Regions from separate parts of the Ureibacillus sp. GCM10028918 genome, predicted to be linked through region 1. Evidence: predicted binding sites of a transcription regulator. Region 1 holds the regulator's gene; each other region holds the start of a gene.
What was found. The regulator LexA, encoded in region 1, represses DNA repair genes until DNA is damaged. The targets are predictions, from matches to a motif close to CGAACATATGTTCG.
Positions count from the first base shown of each region.

Region 2: the regulator LexA is predicted to act here: its motif matches at 3,733-3,746, upstream of ACFQU5_RS15740 (malate synthase).
Region 3: the regulator LexA is predicted to act here: its motif matches at 2,248-2,261, upstream of ACFQU5_RS07905 (Y-family DNA polymerase).

Region 1 is NZ_JBHTFK010000005.1:225,098-231,279, reverse strand. Features, by position in the region: gene ACFQU5_RS04455 (malate synthase) at 1-289, shown strand, start outside; gene ACFQU5_RS04450 (potassium transporter) at 289-1,032, shown strand; gene ACFQU5_RS04445 (prepilin peptidase) at 1,135-1,887, shown strand; gene ACFQU5_RS04440 (gamma-glutamyl-gamma-aminobutyrate hydrolase family protein) at 2,021-2,752, shown strand; gene lexA (transcriptional repressor LexA) at 2,884-3,504, opposite strand; gene yneA (cell division suppressor protein YneA) at 3,675-4,013, shown strand; gene ACFQU5_RS04425 (YneB family resolvase-like protein) at 4,010-4,669, shown strand; gene ACFQU5_RS04420 (MerR family transcriptional regulator) at 4,742-5,146, opposite strand; gene ACFQU5_RS04415 (NAD(P)-dependent alcohol dehydrogenase) at 5,490-6,182, shown strand, end outside.
Region 2 is NZ_JBHTFK010000022.1:16,472-22,653, reverse strand. Features, by position in the region: gene ACFQU5_RS15755 (HupE/UreJ family protein) at 1-107, opposite strand, end outside; gene ACFQU5_RS15750 (CehA/McbA family metallohydrolase domain-containing protein) at 205-1,740, opposite strand; gene mutM (bifunctional DNA-formamidopyrimidine glycosylase/DNA-(apurinic or apyrimidinic site) lyase) at 2,332-3,135, shown strand; gene ACFQU5_RS15740 (malate synthase) at 3,817-4,671, shown strand; gene ACFQU5_RS15735 (histidine phosphatase family protein) at 5,293-5,787, shown strand; gene ACFQU5_RS15730 (tRNA dihydrouridine synthase) at 6,061-6,182, shown strand, end outside.
Region 3 is NZ_JBHTFK010000005.1:1,003,860-1,010,041, reverse strand. Features, by position in the region: gene ACFQU5_RS07920 (carbon-nitrogen family hydrolase) at 1-542, shown strand, start outside; gene ACFQU5_RS07915 (DUF421 domain-containing protein) at 850-1,311, shown strand; gene ACFQU5_RS07910 (cysteine hydrolase family protein) at 1,566-2,108, shown strand; gene ACFQU5_RS07905 (Y-family DNA polymerase) at 2,297-3,604, shown strand; gene ACFQU5_RS07900 (YolD-like family protein) at 3,644-3,964, shown strand; gene ACFQU5_RS07895 (methyl-accepting chemotaxis protein) at 4,161-5,720, shown strand; gene ACFQU5_RS07890 (response regulator) at 5,770-6,182, opposite strand, start outside.

The DNA.
Region 1 (6,182 bases):
ACAAGGACTGCAACCGAGTAATTCCTATTTACGTAACTATACTTTCAGTCCTGAGAGTGTTTCAATCTCCATTGATTTTGAGACGTTAAGTGATGTATCGACTTATGTTTCAAGGCTATCCAATAGCTCTTATTTCATTGATGGACAAGTCCTTTCCATTACAAGCTCTGGGCTAGGAGAAGAGCTTGGAACAGACGATGAAACGGATTTCGATGTCATTCCGAGACAATCTGTTGAAATCACGCTCTTAATCAATGAAACCTATTTAGCTACTGGAGGTGTTCAATAATGAAGCTCTCTGGTAATAAAAATTCTTCTTTATTATTACTTATTGCATTAATAGCCGCTTTATTATTTGCAATCTATTATTACATCCTGTTGCCAAAAAAGGATCACGTTGATTCACTGGAAGGCTCTATAAATGGTTTGCAGACGGAGATTAGTACACTTCAAGGTCAAATTGCTTCATTGGAAGAAGAAGGGACTTCGGAAGTATCTAATGTTTTTGAAATACGTCAAAAATTGCCACAATCTCGTGAAATAGATCAGTTATTGTTAAACTTGGAAGAGATTGAATTCGTGACTGAAACTCGTATTACATCGATTGGATTTAATAGCTATGATGCTCTCGTGTCAGAATCAAATATTGTCCCTGTTCCTGAAGAAGAGGCTGTAACAGACGAGGCTACGGAAGGTCAGACAGATGAAGCCGAAACAACTGAAAATGCAGAAGTAGTTGAAGGGGAGGAAACGGGTGAAACGGTGGAAACGCCTGTATCAGAAATTGCTGCTCAGACTCTTCCACCAGAACTAAAGCTCATCACGTTTAACTTAGAAATCGAGGCATCCGAGAACCAAAATATCCAGCAATTCATCGAGGAAATAGAAAATTTAAAACGGATTATGCATATTGATTCGATTAGCTATTCACTTCCAGGGGAAGAAGGCGAATTCGTGGAAGCCGAAGCTGAAACGTTAAATGCTTCCATCCAGGTAACGACCTTCTATTATGAAGGTGAAGGTGAGTCATAATTTGATTTGTGGCGATTAGTATTAAAAGTATTGGAAATAACAATCAACCTGTCGGGATTCTTTATAGAGTCCCGACCATTTATTTGTAGGAGGTGCGGTTAATTGGAGATTACTTATACTGTATTTGCGTTTATCTTTGGGCTTGTATTTGGTTCGTTTTTTAATGTAGTTGGCTTAAGGGTGCCTAAAAAGGAGTCCATCTCAACACCACCGTCACATTGCACAAATTGTCAGCGTCGTTTAACGCTGCCAGATTTGATTCCTGTTTTATCTTACATATTTTTACGAGGAAAATGCCGTACATGTCATGCGAAAGTAACACCGATTTATTTATTAACGGAACTTGTTACGGGGATTTTATTTTCGTTCTCAGTTTGGAAATTAGGCTTAACAATTGAAACGGCTGTAGCCCTGCTTTTCATTTCCTTGTTAATGATTACAGTAGTTTCTGACTTCGCTTATATGCTCATTCCAGATAAAGTGTTGTTGTTCTTCTTACCTTTATTAGCATTAGGACGCATTTTCTCGCCAATCGACCCATGGTGGGATAGTTTGCTAGGTGCAGTAGTTGGCTTTGGCATCCTTTACCTTATTGCCGTTGTCTCTAATGGGGGGATGGGTGGGGGAGATATTAAACTCTTCTTTTTAATTGGCCTTGTTTTAGGCACTCTGAATACGTTGCTAACACTATTCCTATCAGCATTCATTGGTATGATTGTCGGTATCATCGTCCTGAAGATTCGCAACCAAGGGAGAAAAACTCCTGTCCCATTTGGCCCCTCTATCGCTCTAGCAGCCATTATTGTGTATTTCTACGGAGAAGTAATACTTGACTGGTATGCAAATTTATTTTGATTAATATTTTTATTCACTTGGGCCGTCTCTCTCGTATGAGGCGACTCTTTTTTACATTTTAAAGGAAAAACAAAGTTAAGCTAGAATATTGTAAAGCAAGTTATTATTATAGGAATTATGGAGGTGGTTTTTAATGAAACCAATTATCGGTATTACGATGACAACGAACAACGGACAATATTGTATTAATGAAGCCTATGTGAAGTCTGTACTTCAAGCGGGAGGAATTCCGGTGAATATTCCTTTTGGTGTGGAAAGTGATGCTGAGCAGCTGTTGGAAGGAATCGATGGTTTACTGCTGACAGGCGGGGTAGACGTACATCCGCATTTCTTTGATGAAGAGCCGCACATTAACATTGGCGATATTATGCTGGAACGAGATGAAGTGGAACTTGAGCTGACTGAAGCGGCTCTTAAGAAAACGATGCCGATCTTCGGGATTTGTCGCGGGATTCAGCTATTGAATGTAGCTTTAGGCGGGACACTCTATCAAGATATCAATTCCCAGTATGAGCATACGCCAATCCTTCATAAACAAAATGCTCGCAGAAAAGAAGCATCCCACTATATCGAGATTACCAAGGGCAGTAAGCTACACGAAAGTATCGGAAAAGAGAAAATTGCCGTGAATTCATTCCATCATCAAGCATTGAAGAAAGTGCCTGATATTTTCGAAATTACCGCTAAGGCGAGTGACGGCATCATTGAAGCCTTTGAAATAAAAGATTACCCTTATTGTGTTGGGGTACAATGGCATCCAGAGGAGATGGCGATCGCGGGGGACGAACATGCGAAAAATCTGTTTAAGTCGTTTATCGACGCGTGTGTAGCTAATAAACAGCAAAATGCAACAGTGGTCTCATAGCTACTCTAATAGGCAGTTCTTACCTGAAAATCTTGTTATTTTAGAGTCCTTATGTAAATAAAGCGCACAAAAATATCCCGTTTAAACAAAAAGGTTGTCTCACAGTCTATTGACTAACGAGACAACTTTTTTTAATGAATATTGCGATATAACCCTACTACTTTACCTAAAATCGTTACTTGATTTACTAGGATTGGGTCCATACTTGAGTTTTCAGGTTGAAGACGGAAATGCGTTTTCTCTTTAAAGAAACGTTTTACCGTTGCTTCGTCATCTTCAGTCATTGCAACTACAATTTCCCCGTTATTGGCAGTGTTCGTATGTTTGACAACGACATAATCTCCATCTAATATCCCAGCCTCGATCATTGATTCTCCCATTACTTCAAGCATGAATAGATTTTCTTCACTTGTACCGTAAGCATCTGGTAGAGGGAAGTATTCTTCGATATTTTCGATTGCTGTAATAGGTAGACCTGCTGTAACTTTCCCTACTAAAGGAACATGTACAACGGATTGTTTTTGAATTGCTGCTTCTTCTTGATCTAATATTTCAATCGCGCGCGGCTTTGTTGGGTCTCGGCGAATTAAACCTTTGCTCTCTAAACGAGCTAAATGTCCATGTACCGTTGAACTAGAGGCAAGACCTACTGCTTCCCCGATTTCACGAACAGAAGGCGGATACCCTTTTGCACGAACCTCTTCTTTTATGAATGCTAAAATATCTTCTTGTCTTTTTGATATTTTTTTCAACTCTATCACCTCTTTTGTGAATATGTACCTCTATTAGTTACATATAGTATATCAGTGAATGAACAGAAATGCAAACATAGGTTCGAAATTGGTGTTGACAAAAACAAGTGTTCGTATTAAATTAGGAACATACATTCGCAAAACAATTATTCGAAAAGAGGTTTTAATTTATGAACTGGTTACAAAAAAATACTTATATTGTGGTGTTATTCGTTGCTTTCTTTGTGATGGGTGCATTTCTATTAATTACTGATAATGGCAAAAACACATACGAACAAATTGAGATTCAGCACGGCGATACATTATGGACATTAGCAGAACAATATCGTGGTAAAATGACAATACAAGAGTGGATCGAGCATGTGAAAGCTGAGAATAGTCTTACTGGAGAACATATTGTGGCAGGTCATGCCTTAACGGTTCCAGTTAATTCAAAGAGTATCCATATTGCAAAATTAAAGAGTGAAGAAGAGCTTCATTCGGTAGAGGTAGCGGTTAAGAATAAATGAGCAAACAAAACAAAGCAGTCATCTATACACGTGTAAGTACAGAAAAAAATACACAAGAGACATCCCTTGTGCGGCAAGAAGAGGAACTACGCCGCTATGCGGGCGAAATGAACTTTCAAGTTTTAGAGATTTTCCAAGATCAACATAGTGGTTATGAAGTGGAACGAGATGGACTCCTTGAAATGCTGGACTATATAAAGGAAAAAAATGTAACAGTATTATTTGTGCAAGACGAAACGCGTTTGGGACGCGGTAATGCACGAATGGCTGTCTTGCATTTGCTGCATAAAAATGGGACAACCGTTTATTCCTTAAATAATGCAGGACCCTTAACATTAAATGAGATGGATACAATGTTACTTGAGATTTTAGCAATTGTAGAAGAGTATCAACGAAAAATTCACAATGCCAAAATTAAAAGAGGAATGAGACGAGCTGTAGATAATGGCTATCGCCCCGAGTTGAATATTAAAAATCGGCATAATCATGAAGGGCGCGAACGAATAGAGGTACCAATCGAAGAAATTGTAAAACTCCGTGAAAAAGGACTAACCTTCCAAGAAATTGCTTCAACTTTAAGAGGACTAGATTTTCAAGTAAGTAAAGCAACCGTGCATCGTAGATATATAGAATATATGGAGGGACTTGAAGGCTGAACTCTGGGCCATTCGTCCTTTGCAAAGTAATTGGGCTAGAACAATAAGAACTAGCCCCATCATCTATAATATTTATATCAAAACTTTATGATCTTTATGAATCTCTTCCGTACCTGCTTCCAATGCAATTTTATAATATAAAGTTTTATGTTCAATTACCTCGAGTGTTTTCCTAAGTTCCTCCATTTGTGCTTCTACATTAGCTTTTCTGTCTAAAAACATATCATATCTTTGTTGTAGAGTAGAGTCGCCATCAAAGCACCAAGCAATAAATTCTCTAATATCCCTTATAGGCATTCCAGTTGATTTTAAACATTGTATGATTTTTAGAAATGCAATATCTTCTTCTTTGAATATTCTAGTCCCACTAGGTGTCCGTTCAACAAAAGGCATAAGTCCCTCTTTGTCGTAGTATCGCAAGGTGTATACTGTGAGATTTAATTCTTTTGCAACTTCACTAATAGAATATGTTGTCATCATTTATCACCTTTTCTTATAAAAGTATTTTTTAGGGGTTTATTCTATGAATTACGGAAAGTTTATCACTTTATAAAATTAATTTCAAAGTTGACTAAATAGTTTAATAGAATTAATTCTATTTGATTATTAATTAATTTTATTAAGTTTGTTTAAAATTTGCTCCTCGAAATGAGTTAAGACAAATACTTGACCTAGAGTTAACTATAGGGACTAAGATATTAGTACGGGGAATATTTGGGAGTGATTGAAGAAAAGGTATTCTCACCTTATAAGATTCAATTCAACAGTGCCAATAAATATTTATTCTCTTGTCGACATAATTATATCGGAGGGATTTTTAATGATTACTGCTAAAGCAAGAGCTATCGATGGTCCAAACAAAACGTTTCGTGCTGCTGAAATTACACGACGCGACCTAGATTTGCATGATGTTTTGATTGAAATTAAATATGCTGGTATTTGCCATTCTGATATCCACACTGCTCATGGTGAATGGGGTGCTGTAAACTATCCACTTGTTCCTGGCCACGAGATTGCTGGGATTGTAACAGATATAGGTGCGGAGGTTACAAAGTATCGTATAGGTGACCGTGTTGGGGTTGGATGTATGGTGGACTCTTGCGGAGATTGTGAAAATTGCTTTAAGGGAGAAGAACAATATTGTCTAAATGGACAAGTCCCTACTTATGCTGGAGTAGACAAATACGGTGAACCAACTCAAGGTGGCTATTCTACTCACATTGTAGTGACTGAGAATTTTGTAGTTAGAATTCCAGATAATATTGAGCTAGATAAAGCAGCCCCATTACTTTGTGCTGGTATTACGACATTTTCCCCATTAAAACGATGGGGGGCAGGACCAGGTAAAAAAGTAGCTGTTGTTGGTCTGGGTGGTCTTGGCCATATGGCAGTGCAGATTGCTCATGCAATGGGAGCTGAAGTTACTGTTCTGTCTCAAACATTGAGCAAGAAGGAAGACGGTTTGGAATTGGGAGCTGACCATTACTTTGCGACAAATGATTCTGAAACATTT
Region 2 (6,182 bases), on a different contig from region 1:
ATAAGAGAGTAACCTTCACTATTATTAGTATGAGCGTATGTAGAAGGGAGTTGAACGGTAGCGGTAATTGAAAGTACTAGCAAAATAAGTAAAAATAGTTTTTTCATTAAATCTACTCCGTTTTTAATTGATTATTAGCAAGCGTTAAAAATATGGAAAGACAAGGAGTGAAGTGACTCCTCGTCTTATTTTTTGTTTTCTGGATTACTTATCAGTTTTGATAAATACAGGATTTGAATAGAACCAAAGATCTGTCCATGGGTCTTCACCACGAGGGTCTGTTGCTGGTTCTAATTGATCTGTGTTCGTACCACGTAAACGGATATAGCTGTCCTTTTCAACATTTTCTAAAGTATAAGTGATTTCAATGTATTCTCCATTTTTTGTCCAGTCTTCTTCCGTGAAACGTTCAACAACTTTTGTAGTTGGGTTTGTCGCAGTGGAGCGATCTTCTACTGCGCCCGTAACTTCTCCCATAATTAAGTCAACGCGTTTTACTTCTGGTTTATCCCCATTGGCATTCGCAGCGTTTGGATCTTTCATGCGAATCGTTACTGTTACATCCTTGGATTTTCCTGGTAAAGTAAGTGTTTCACCCAAAGTTGCTGAATTTCCATTTGATTGTGCAAATAAAGGAGATTTCCCACCTGCTTGAACTTTCATATCCAGTTCAGAAATTAGGTCACCTGTAGTAACAAATACATTTCCGCCGCGAAGACTTTCCATAATATCATCGTAGTCTTTTTCAGCTTTTACATAAGTTTTGGAAAATTCGCCAGGCCAGAAGTCACTACCGCCATCACGCCAGTTGACATGTGAGTCGGATGTGGCAGTAATCCACCAATGTCTTCCTTCACCAAGCATAGAATCCCACAGACCGCCAACCTTAGCAGCCATTTGATCAAATCCACCCATTGTTGGGTAGTTGCCATATGAACCGCGAGCACCATTATCAAGTTCGCCATCAGGAGTTAATGCGGCCGCTTGATGGCCCGGAGCACCTTCCATCCCAATTGAGATATTAGGGGCTAAATCGTTCCAATTACGGAACTCCTCAGGTGTATCTTGCCCCCACTCGCCATCACCAGTTGCTGAACGTGATGGATGGTGAGCGATATGAATTGGCTGTTCGTCCTCATCCAACTCAGTTAACATATAGTTTAAAGCATCAATCATTGTAGATTCAGTATCCCTGCTACCATCGTTTGGATATGGTTCGCGTTTATTAAATTGACTTTCGATATCATAAAGAATTTGTGATTCGTTATCCACTTTGGGGATCATCAATGTACTATGGTCTGCAGCAGGAGTATCAAATTCCATTCCATAGAATTGAATTAGCTCTGGAAATGCTTCACGTGATTTTAATAGTTCAGGATAAGCTTGCTCTAAATTTACCTTTGAATGGTTAGGGCCACCATGATCCGTTGTCATAACCCAGTCAAGCCCGTATTCTGTTGCTTTTTCTGCATTTTTCACTATTGGGTAAATAGCATCTCCGCCTTGAATTGGTGTCGGAGGATTTGTAGAGTTGTCCCAACCAACACTCCATTCACTATGGACATGATGATCCCCTGCTAGCCAAGTCTTATTCTTTTGTTTTACTTCTTCTTGAGTTAATTGTTTTGCTGCTACTGTCGGGCTATTTCCATCAGTAGTAAAAGCTTGTGTAGAAAAAGCTGCAGTGGCAAGAATGCTTGTTGCGATTAATGGTATTACTTTTTTTACTCTTTTTTGCATTTGAAAGTTCCTCCTAAAATGGTGAGATGTCCAACTGTTTGAATTATAGGAAGTAAATGTATAGATAAGGTTACTAGAATATGAATATAGTGTAAATTTCGCATTTTTTATATAAAATGATAAATTATCATCATTTTAAAATGGGGCGTATAGAATAGTAGTAAATTTTTCTATGAAGATAAAGTATCGATAATTATAATAGGAATACTGAAATTGCAATTACGATAGGAGAAAAAAACTATGGGCGCATACTAAACAGAGTGCTTGAAAATACAAACTAGAAAATATAAATGAGAATAAGCTAGATGAAACTATAGAGGAATCTTGCTTAACTACATAAACCCAACAACAAATTCTGTGTTGCCAAATACACTCTGGGCACAGTGAAGCAGTTGCATGGTTGGAAATCGTATAAACATTAGTCAAGAACGGATTCTTAATATAGGAATTCGTTCTTTTGCTTGTTACGGAGAGTGTGTTTTCAACTAATCAGGGCTAAATTGTTTAGTAACGTTCCTTAACCACACTATTCATAATAATCCTCCAGCAGGTAATACTGTAAAAACAGATTGTAAAATGGAGGACGGAAGTATGCCTGAATTGCCAGAGATGGAAACATATAAAACATTATTGGGGTCATTGATAGATGGGCAAAAAATTTCTGATGTAGAGATTGGACGGGAAAAGTCTATTAATGTACCAGTGGAGCGGTTTACTACGCAAGTTTCAAATCAAGCTATAAAAACGATTAATAGAAGAGCTAAGTATTTAATTTTCCAACTACAGGATGATTCATGTTTACTGTTACACTTAATGCTTGGTGGATGGATGTTTTTTGGCAAAGAAGAGGATAAACCAAACAGGACCATTCAAGTAAAGCTTTCGTTTGGGGAACAGCATTTATATTTCATTGGACTGCGATTAGGCTACCTGCATCTTTTATCACCTGAAGAGGTTAAAGAAGAGTTAGAAAAACTGGGACCTGAAGTACTCCATCCTGATTTTACATTGGATGCCTTTCAACAGCTAATGCAAAAAAGAAAAGGAACGATAAAAACAACATTAATCAATCAAGAAGTGCTGGCCGGAATAGGGAATGGGTATTCTGATGAGATTCTTTGGCATGCAGAGATTCGCCCTGATAAAAAAATCAATGAGCTAGCCGATCAACAATTAACCAGGCTTTATCATTCGATTCAATTTATCCTTAAAAAAGGAATAGAACAAGGTGGTTATATGGATAATCCGTTATATAAGGGCGATGGAAAAACAGGAGGCTACCAATTTTATGTTTACGATAAAGAAGGCAAAGAATGTTCTCGTTGCGATACTATCATTATAAAAAAAGAAATTTCATCACGGAAAACTTACTTTTGCCCCAATTGCCAGCAATAAGGCTATTGAAACGATTTATATCTTGGAGGTGGAACAACGCGGGGCTGGTAATGGATAAAATTGAAATAACAGATGAAATGTGTTCATTGCTTGATAACTTTGGAGAGAAGAATATTTGATGGACAAAGTACATCAAAATAATTAACCCACCAACATCCTTGTGTTGCCACATACACTCTGCCCCCTGTGAAGCACTCGCGATTCTGGAGTTAAAATAATAATCAAAACCTTTGAAAAATGTTTACTGACGGAATTTTCAAGGTTTTTTTATTCCGAAAATCAATATAGTAGCAGGACTTTAGAAATATAATCCAAGTGAAAATAGGGGATTTATATGATTAGTAGTACAGGTAATGGGATTCAGAATTTTAAATCAAAGAAGCCATTATTTCATAGTATTTAGAGGTAGTCTAAAGAATAAAATTACATTTTACCTCACAATAAAATGTAGTGTCAATAATAAATTTGTATTATTTTCAGAAAAGTGTTACAATGGACTTGCAATTGTTTTTAATCGTATTCTTAATTCCGCTGTTTTTTGTAGATCGAATTAAGGATGCGTTTTTTTATTTCCTTTTTTAAACCGAGGAAAAAATCCAAACATTTGTGTGAGCTATAAAAGAAGTTAGTTGAATAAAATTATCAATTTCCTATTTTTATTCTACAAGGAGGACTAAAATAATGAACTTAATCAATAAGAAAGTTACACACAAGCTTTTTGGCATGGGTAGCATAGTTAAACATAATGATTCTAGTATTGAAATACAATTCGCATCGGAAAACAAAATGTTTGTTTTTCCGGATGTATTCGGAAAGCACTTAAAACTTCATGATACTAGTGATGCTATATCACTCGAAAATATAATACAAAAAAAGGAAAATGAACGAAAGGAGGAAGAATGGAAAAAGGAAGAGGATAGAAAACTGCAACGAAAAAACCAGGAACTTCGCTTAGAACACGAAAAACTAATGAAAAATCATAAACTGCATCCGGAATCACAATTGGTCTTTTGGTGTGACACAGAAGAACAGAATAAAGTTTTTTCAGAGTGGAGGATTTTTTCAGGCGTAATAAAAAGTGGTAATAACAAGGGGAAACCCAACAAACCTATCCGCTTGCATCAAAATAGCGCTGTCCTACTAACATCAATAGGTTCTCGCATGCCGGAAAAAGACAGACGTATTTTAGGTGTCTATATGGTGAATGAAGATTTTATCGGAAAACTTTGTGAAGATGGATATGTTCCTGCCCATTCAAAATACAAACTCCAACTTACAGAACAGGAATCGGATCAGCTGCTTTTCTGGGAGTATTATATAAATGAGAAGTCCCCCGACAAAATGACATGGAATACAGGTAAACACCGTTATTTTGATAATTTATGGATGGCTCAAATTTTGCTTGATATCGCTTCGTTGAAAAGTGACCCGAAGGAGCGAGAGCTGGCACAACAATTTTTTAAACATTTTTGTAAAATGAATCAAATCACAGCTCAAGAGTTACCAAAACCAAATGGCACATTGATGCGTATTTAGGTGTTAGCCAGAAGATTGTTTACAAAGTTATTTCATGTAATTCATCCAACTGGTTGCTATATGGTAATGTCCGTTAATATTAATTGCTATTATATTTTTGGGTGAGAATTAATAGAGATAAATTTAAATAAATTTTAATTAAAGTACAAATGACTCAATCTACAGCATTTGCACTATTCATTATTAAAAATACTAAATTCAAATCTTACCAGTACCTCATACTGTGTTGCCACATACACTCTGCACATTGTGAAGCAGTCGCTCGGTTAGAAATAGTATAATGAGAAATGAACGAATACCCGTTGGGAAAATTCGTTCTTTTTTTCTTGTTGTACATTAAAAAGAAATAAAGTTAGTTTTGTTGAAGTAATTGAATGAACGAGGCAGGCTGGTACAATATGGGATAGTTGAAGAAAAATATGCCCAAATCGTCATCAAAAATTTCATTATGAGATATAAAATCTCTCTATTTTTATAGTTAAAGGAAGTACTAAATTAAGGAGGCCAGGGAATGGAATTATTAATCATAAGACATGGACAATCTGAAGCGGATATATTAGAAGTTCACGAGGGAGAGCAGATTATCCCTTAACGGAGTTGGGGGAGGAACAAGCTAGATTAATGGCTCAATACGTAGAAGGGAATGTTAGACCCGAAATTATTCTGACAAGTCCTCTGAAGAGAGCAAAAAAGACTGCAGATCTCCTGCAAGAAGTAATAGGTTGTGAGCTTGTGGAAGTAGATGATCTCATGGAGTTTAATAATGGTGTACTAGCAGGAATGTCCAGGAAAGAGGCATCCATTAAATATCCTTTTCCTGATGGAGGAAGGCCAATTCATGTGCCGATTAAAGATGGTGAATCAGAGTTAGATTTACGTTTTAGGGCTGAGAGAGTATTTAATAAGATTATTGTAGATTATAAACAGTATAAAAGAGTAGCAATCGTATCACATGGAGGACTTATCTCTAATTTCTTAAAGGGTGTTCTCAATCTGCCAAACAACAGTAAAACTATCTTTGCTACAGGAGATACTGGTTTGCATTTAATAGATATAAGAGAAGATAATAGCATAATAAAGTTCCTAAACAAACAAGATCACCTACTGATCTTCTAAATTTCCAGAATAAGAACGAAAGTGCCAATTATAGCTAATTCTCAAATAAAATTCTAGTTGAAGAGTAAACTGTGTGAAGATAAACTTAATAAGCTAGGTTATACTATAATAATGACCGAATTACTTAAACCAGGGACCTCTGAAATTGATTGTTGGTTTGGGTATTTATTATAAAATAATAATAACAGAATAGATGTGGCACCTATTGCTTTTAATTTTGGGATGGGAGTTTGACAGTTTATCCCGAAATGCACATGAAAGGATTTGATTTGAATGAAAGATAATTTCTGGCGTGATTTACCACGTCCATTTTTTGTATTAGCGCCAATGGAAGATGTGACGGATACTGTTTTCCGTCATGTAGTTAGTAAAGCCGGTCGACCGGATGTATTTTT
Region 3 (6,182 bases), 780 kb from region 1:
CAACAGAAAAAGACGGCAAATTCTACAATACAATGTATGTATACAATAATGTAGGAAAACTAGTAAGCGAGTATAGTAAAGTTCATTTATTTAGATTAATGAACGAAGATAAATATCTAGAATCCGGCAATGACATGAATCGCTTCACTTTGGGTGGGGTCGAAGCAGGAGGCGTAATTTGTTATGATATTCGTTTCCCTGAATGGCTTCGAGCACACGCATTAGCTGGGGCCAACGTGTTATTTGTTTCAGCCCAATGGCCAACACCCCGCATCGACCACTGGAAAACATTATTACAAGCCCGTGCAATCGAAAACCAATGCTTCGTGATCGCCGTTAACCGCATTTCACGTAAAGTGGAAAATTTCAACGGCCAATCAATGATTATCGAACCATGGGGCGAAGTGCTTTGGACTGGCTCAGAGAAGGAAGAACTAGCTGTTATTGATGTAGATTTCTCAAAAGTAGAAGAAGTACGGAATCGAATCCCTGTTTACGATGATCGCCGTCCTAATCTTTATGCTGGTGTAGTACAGGAATAATGGTTAAGTTTAACGATTAAAACTATATTTTTATGTAATACAGGAAGTATATCAAATTTATAAACATACTAACATTTATAGCAAATCCTTACCCTAGGATGTGCTACTAAATGAGTAGTATGTTTTTTTTGTCCTGCTGATTTCATATTTTATCTGAACCTCGAATTAGTATAAAGACGCTAAATTGTTTAACTTGGCTAAGGATGTGGAATATATTATTACCGAGCAAAGGGTATATGGATAGAGTATATCGAAGTTCCGGAGTGATGATGCACTATAAAGTAGTAAGGGAGGGATGGACTTGGAAATGTATATGGGTGTAGTGATAAAGTTTTTAGTTGCCGTAGTATGTATAGTAATTATTATTCGAATCATAGGGCAAAAAGAATTATCACAAACGACACCGATTGACTTGATTTTTATAGTAATGCTAGTTGATATTGTGGGTGGGATGATTCATGAAAAAGATTTCAAATTTACCCATATCATATTTATCGTAGCGGTTTGGGGACTAGTGATATGGGGGGCTGAAAAACTGACCAGAAAGAAAACCTTCGAGCGGTTGATAGATGGAAAGCCAGAAATTATAATAAAAGATGGTACTGTGAATTCACAATTAATGGACAAAGAAAATTTAACAATGCAAGAGTTAAATACACAGTTAAGGAAAAAAGGTGTTTTTAATATTCATGAAGTTAGATTGGGAATCCTGGAAATTGACGGCAGTATTTCAGTTGATGTGTTAAAGGAAGATTCTAAACAGAAGTAAGTTTGGAATGTATTGCTTTCACGAATTCAATTCATGATTGAGCTCTGTCAAATTTACAAAATCTTAACCATATATCCTGCAACAAATTAAATATTTCACATACAATAATCTCGACTCTCTGGGGCTGTAATGGCTTTGGGGAGTTTTACTTTTATTAAGATATATTTTAAGGATGGTATTTGAAAATCAACTACATATTATGGGGTAAAGATAGTTTATAATATAGAGAAAAATATTGTTTTGGAGGATGAAAAATGCCCAAACAAGCCCTCATCATTGTCGACATGAGCAATGATTTTGTTGCGGATTATGGAAGTCTGACAGCAGGAAAGCCAGCGCAGGAAATTGTGCCGTATATTATCGAGCAAGCGAATGAATTTTTGCGTGATGACCAAATTGTAGTAGTAGCAATGGATGCACACGAAGAAAATGATGACCACTTTAAATTGTGGCCTGCCCATAATGTGGTCGAAACAAAAGGACAGGAGCTTTATGGTGATTTATTCACTTGGTTTAAAGAAAATGAATCCAATCCCAATGTCATCTATCAACCGAAAACAAATTACAATGCCTTCTTTAAGACTGGATTAGCTGGAAAATTAAAAGCATTAGATATTGAAAAAGTGCATGTTGTTGGTGTTTGCACAGACATTTGCGATTTTTTAACGGTCGCAGGAGCAGATGCGGAAGGATTTAAAACTGCAATTCATAGACGCGGTGTTGCGACGTTTACAGATTTAGGAGATACCTTTATTAATCATATGAAGACATGCTTCTTTACAGAAATACTTGAATAAGTGAGTTAGATGAGTTCTCTAGAGGTGATATCACTTCGTGAGAGCTTTTTTTTATTTATCTAAAATTGTCTTTGTCTTCACTAAATTACCCAAATAATTCCTCTTGCCGTCTCAACCGTCTCATTTTAAAATGAATAAAAGAACAAATGTTCGCATATACTGATCGTATGAATTGGGAGGTGGAAAAGATGTGTGCAAATGCTCTAAAGATAGCTGAATCCCTCGATGGAGATGTCTTTAAAATTTACGAACAGGCACCTAATCGGTCAATCATGTGTATTGATATGCGTTGCTTTTTTGCGAGCTGCATGGCGATGTTGGAAAATATTGATCCGCTCCAAGTGCCAATTGCTGTCGTGGGGAATTTTAAGCAAAAGGGAAGTATTGTACTTGCTGCGTCACCACCCATGAAAAAACGATTCGGTATAAAAACAGGCTCACGTCTTTTTGAAATCCCCAAACATCCCGATATCCGTTTATTTGAACCGAAAATGGAGTTCTTCGTACAAATGTCGATGGCAATTACAGATTTAATCAATCAATTCGTTCCAAAAGAAGCGATTCACGTTTATAGCATAGATGAAAGTTTCGTTGACCTAAGTGGTACCGAAAAGCTATGGGGCCCTCCAGAAGAAACGGCTAAATTTATTCAAGATAGTATTCTGCGCCAATTCCAAATTCCAAGTGCTGTCGGGATGGGGCCAAATATGCTCATAGCAAAGCTTGCACTCGATTTAGAAGCAAAAAAGACTGGTTTTGCAAAATGGACATATGAAGATGTTCCGAAAAAACTTTGGCCGATCTCCCCTCTGTCAGAAATGTGGGGAATTGGCCGAAGAACAGAGCGTTCATTAAACAACATGGGAATTTTTACGATTGGTGATTTAGCCCAGACCGATTTAAAAACCTTGGAGGACCGTTTTGGTATTATGGGGAATCAGCTCTACTATCATGCATGGGGAATCGATTTGTCGCCACTTGGGGCACCTCTTGCACAAGGACAAATCAGTTTCGGGAAAGGGCAAGTGTTGATGCGTGATTATCGCAGTCGGGACGAGATACTTACCGTTATTTTGGAAATGTGTGAAGACATCGCAAGGAGAACAAGAGAGGCTGGGCAAGCTGGGAGAACCATTACACTCGGCCTAAGTTATAGTAAGGATGCCTTTGGTGGCGGTTTTAATCGAGCTCGGACAATTGATGAACCAACAAATGATACGATGAAAATTTTTAAAGTGTGTCAGGAGTTGTTTGATGAGTATTATGCAGAGAGACCGGCAAGGCAAATTTCGATTAGTGTTTCCAAATTAGAATCGGAACGCTCCATACAGCTCAGCTTGTTTGACAATAAAAAATGGAAAAGACGAAAGCTTGGGGCGACCATGGATTATTTGCGGGCAAAGCATGGCTCAACAGCAGTTTTACGTGCCGTTTCCTATACAGAAGCCGGAACCGCAGTAAGGCGTGCGGAGCTTCTAGGTGGTCATAAGATGTAGTTGTTCGATTATGAACTTTTAGGATAAGAGGTGATAAGGATGATTCGGGACCGTGGAAATATTAAATGGAATGCGATGATGCTACCGGAGCATGTAAAGATGCTTCGAGATTGGCATGAGAAGGATGATGACGTTGAAAAGCCCGAATTGGATGAATGGGCACTTCAAGAACTTAGTGAACAATTGCAAATTGCCTATAAGAATAACGATGAAGTAGAGTTAAAGGTTTGGGAAAATAGAAATGTTTATAACGTGTCGGGGAAAATTACCCAATTGAATATCCCAAATTCTGCTCTTTATTTAGAAGATGGGCGCAAATTTTTATTTTCATCCCTTTTGAATGTTACGATTCTATCCTGACTCGTACCAGAACTAGTTTTCAAAACGATTTATGAGTTTTTTAAGAAGCACTGTGTATATTTAAGATTAAGAGTCAGTTTGTTAGTTGGTATCTTAATAAGGAGGTTGGTTACCTCCTTTCTACTCGGTTTAAGTCAAAATATAAAACAATGTTTAAAGAAAAAATAAGTTTTGAAAAGTGGGGAACAAATGAAAAATGAAAAATCTTAATAAGAATGGTCTGATGATATTATTAGCTGGATTAACAGTGTTTTTGTCAGTAGGTACACATTTTGTACATAGGTATTTACATATTTTCGATTCATATTTGGTCATTAAAGGAATGGGAGTTTTAACTGGAGAACTGATTTTCTTACAAGGTCTGTTGCTATTAACTCCTATCCTACTATTTATAATATGTTTATTAATATATAGAATTAATAGCGTTTCAGAATGGTTGCCGTGGATCATAATAATGACGATGACTTTTGGTAGCATTGCTATTATTGCGGGTGGAGATGGTTTAGTAGAATATCACTTTTCTATTTTCATGGTAATAGCCATGATTGCTTTCTACAATAGAATAAAATTAATACTAACTAGTACGATTATTTTTATGCTTCACCATGTTATGGGGTACTTTTTGTTTCCTGAATTACTTTGTGGAACAACAGATTACCATTTTCCATTATTGCTAATCCATATCATTTACTTAGTCTTAACAAGCGGTGCGACGATTTTATTAACCTATTCAAAACAGAAGAAAACGAAGGAATATAAAGAAAAAGTCAAAATGCAGCAAAGTACAATAAATGAGGTCTTGAATCGCTTAAACAATTCAAGTAAATTTGTGCTTGATTATGTAAATGAACTCACATCTGGCTCAGAAAGGCTAACAATAACAAGTCAGGAAATTGCATCCTCCATCCAAACAATTTCGGTAGGGGCGGAAGAACAAACGACTAAGTTGAAGCTGGGGGTTGACGCTATACATTCTGTAAAGACGGAAATAGAACAGATAAAGGAAAATACGAATAGAGTAAATGCAAATGCTAGAGATACGGAAAATCAAGTCAAAATCGGTATGGAAAAGATTCAAAAGATGTTCAATCAGATGCGTAATATTACCGAGACAGTCAACAAAGGAAACAATATGATTGAAAATCTTGAGCAAAATTCGAAAGCGATTGGAGATTTTGTTGGCACTATTGCATCTATTGCCGACCAAACAAGTTTATTGGCTCTTAATGCTTCCATCGAGGCAGCAAGAGCAGGGGAACAAGGAAATGGATTTGCTGTTGTGGCAAAGGAAGTGCGTAAACTTGCACAGCAATCGAATAAGTCAGCCGTTGAAATACAGGCAGTTATCCACTCCATTCAAGAAGAAATCATCCATATATCCGAGACGATGGGTATTAGCTTATTAGAAGTAAAAAAAGGCTTGGAACAGATTAAGGAAACTCAAAAAGTGTTTGAGGCAATTTCAAATTCAACAAATGAGGTAGGCAAACAAATTAACGATGTGACTAACGCTTCAGAGGCCTTGTTTGGTAATTCAAAGAGGAGCAATTATTTAATTGATGAAGCATCACAAATAACGTATGCCACATTTAGTGGGGTAGAAAGCATTTTGGCAGCTACTGAGAGTCAATCTTCTTCTTTAGATGCTTTAAATCATGGCTCACTGTCATTAAGAAAACTAGTTAATGAATTGAATGATATGGTAGATCATATTTATGCAATATATCAAAGAGAAGATAATGTAATAGAAAAGTAAAGTAGGTTGGTATAAAAGGTTGAATAAAGTGTTGCAGAAACAACACTTTTTAAACAAACACGATGCGGTGGTATAACTCATCAAGTTCAGATGAGGGGGCAACGTTTAAATCTTTTTCTAACCGATTTTTGAAATCGATATATAGTTTAACTGCTTCGTTTCGATAACCTTTTTCAGTGAGAAGAGACATACATTTTGCCACCTTTTCATCATCATAAGGAAATAAAGGAAGCTGCAACTGTAGGTAATACAGCATTTTACTGTTATCAATAGCAGCAAAGTATTGAACCGTTTTTTCAAGTACTTGCAAATAAGCGCTCGAAATTCGTGCGGCGATAGAATTTGCCCAGTCGTAGTGGTTGAGCTCAAATAGAGGTCCTTTATACAATTCAATGCATTCATGGACAAATTGAATGGTAGATTCATCGATTTTTTCAATCGATTTTAATAACTGTTGAAATT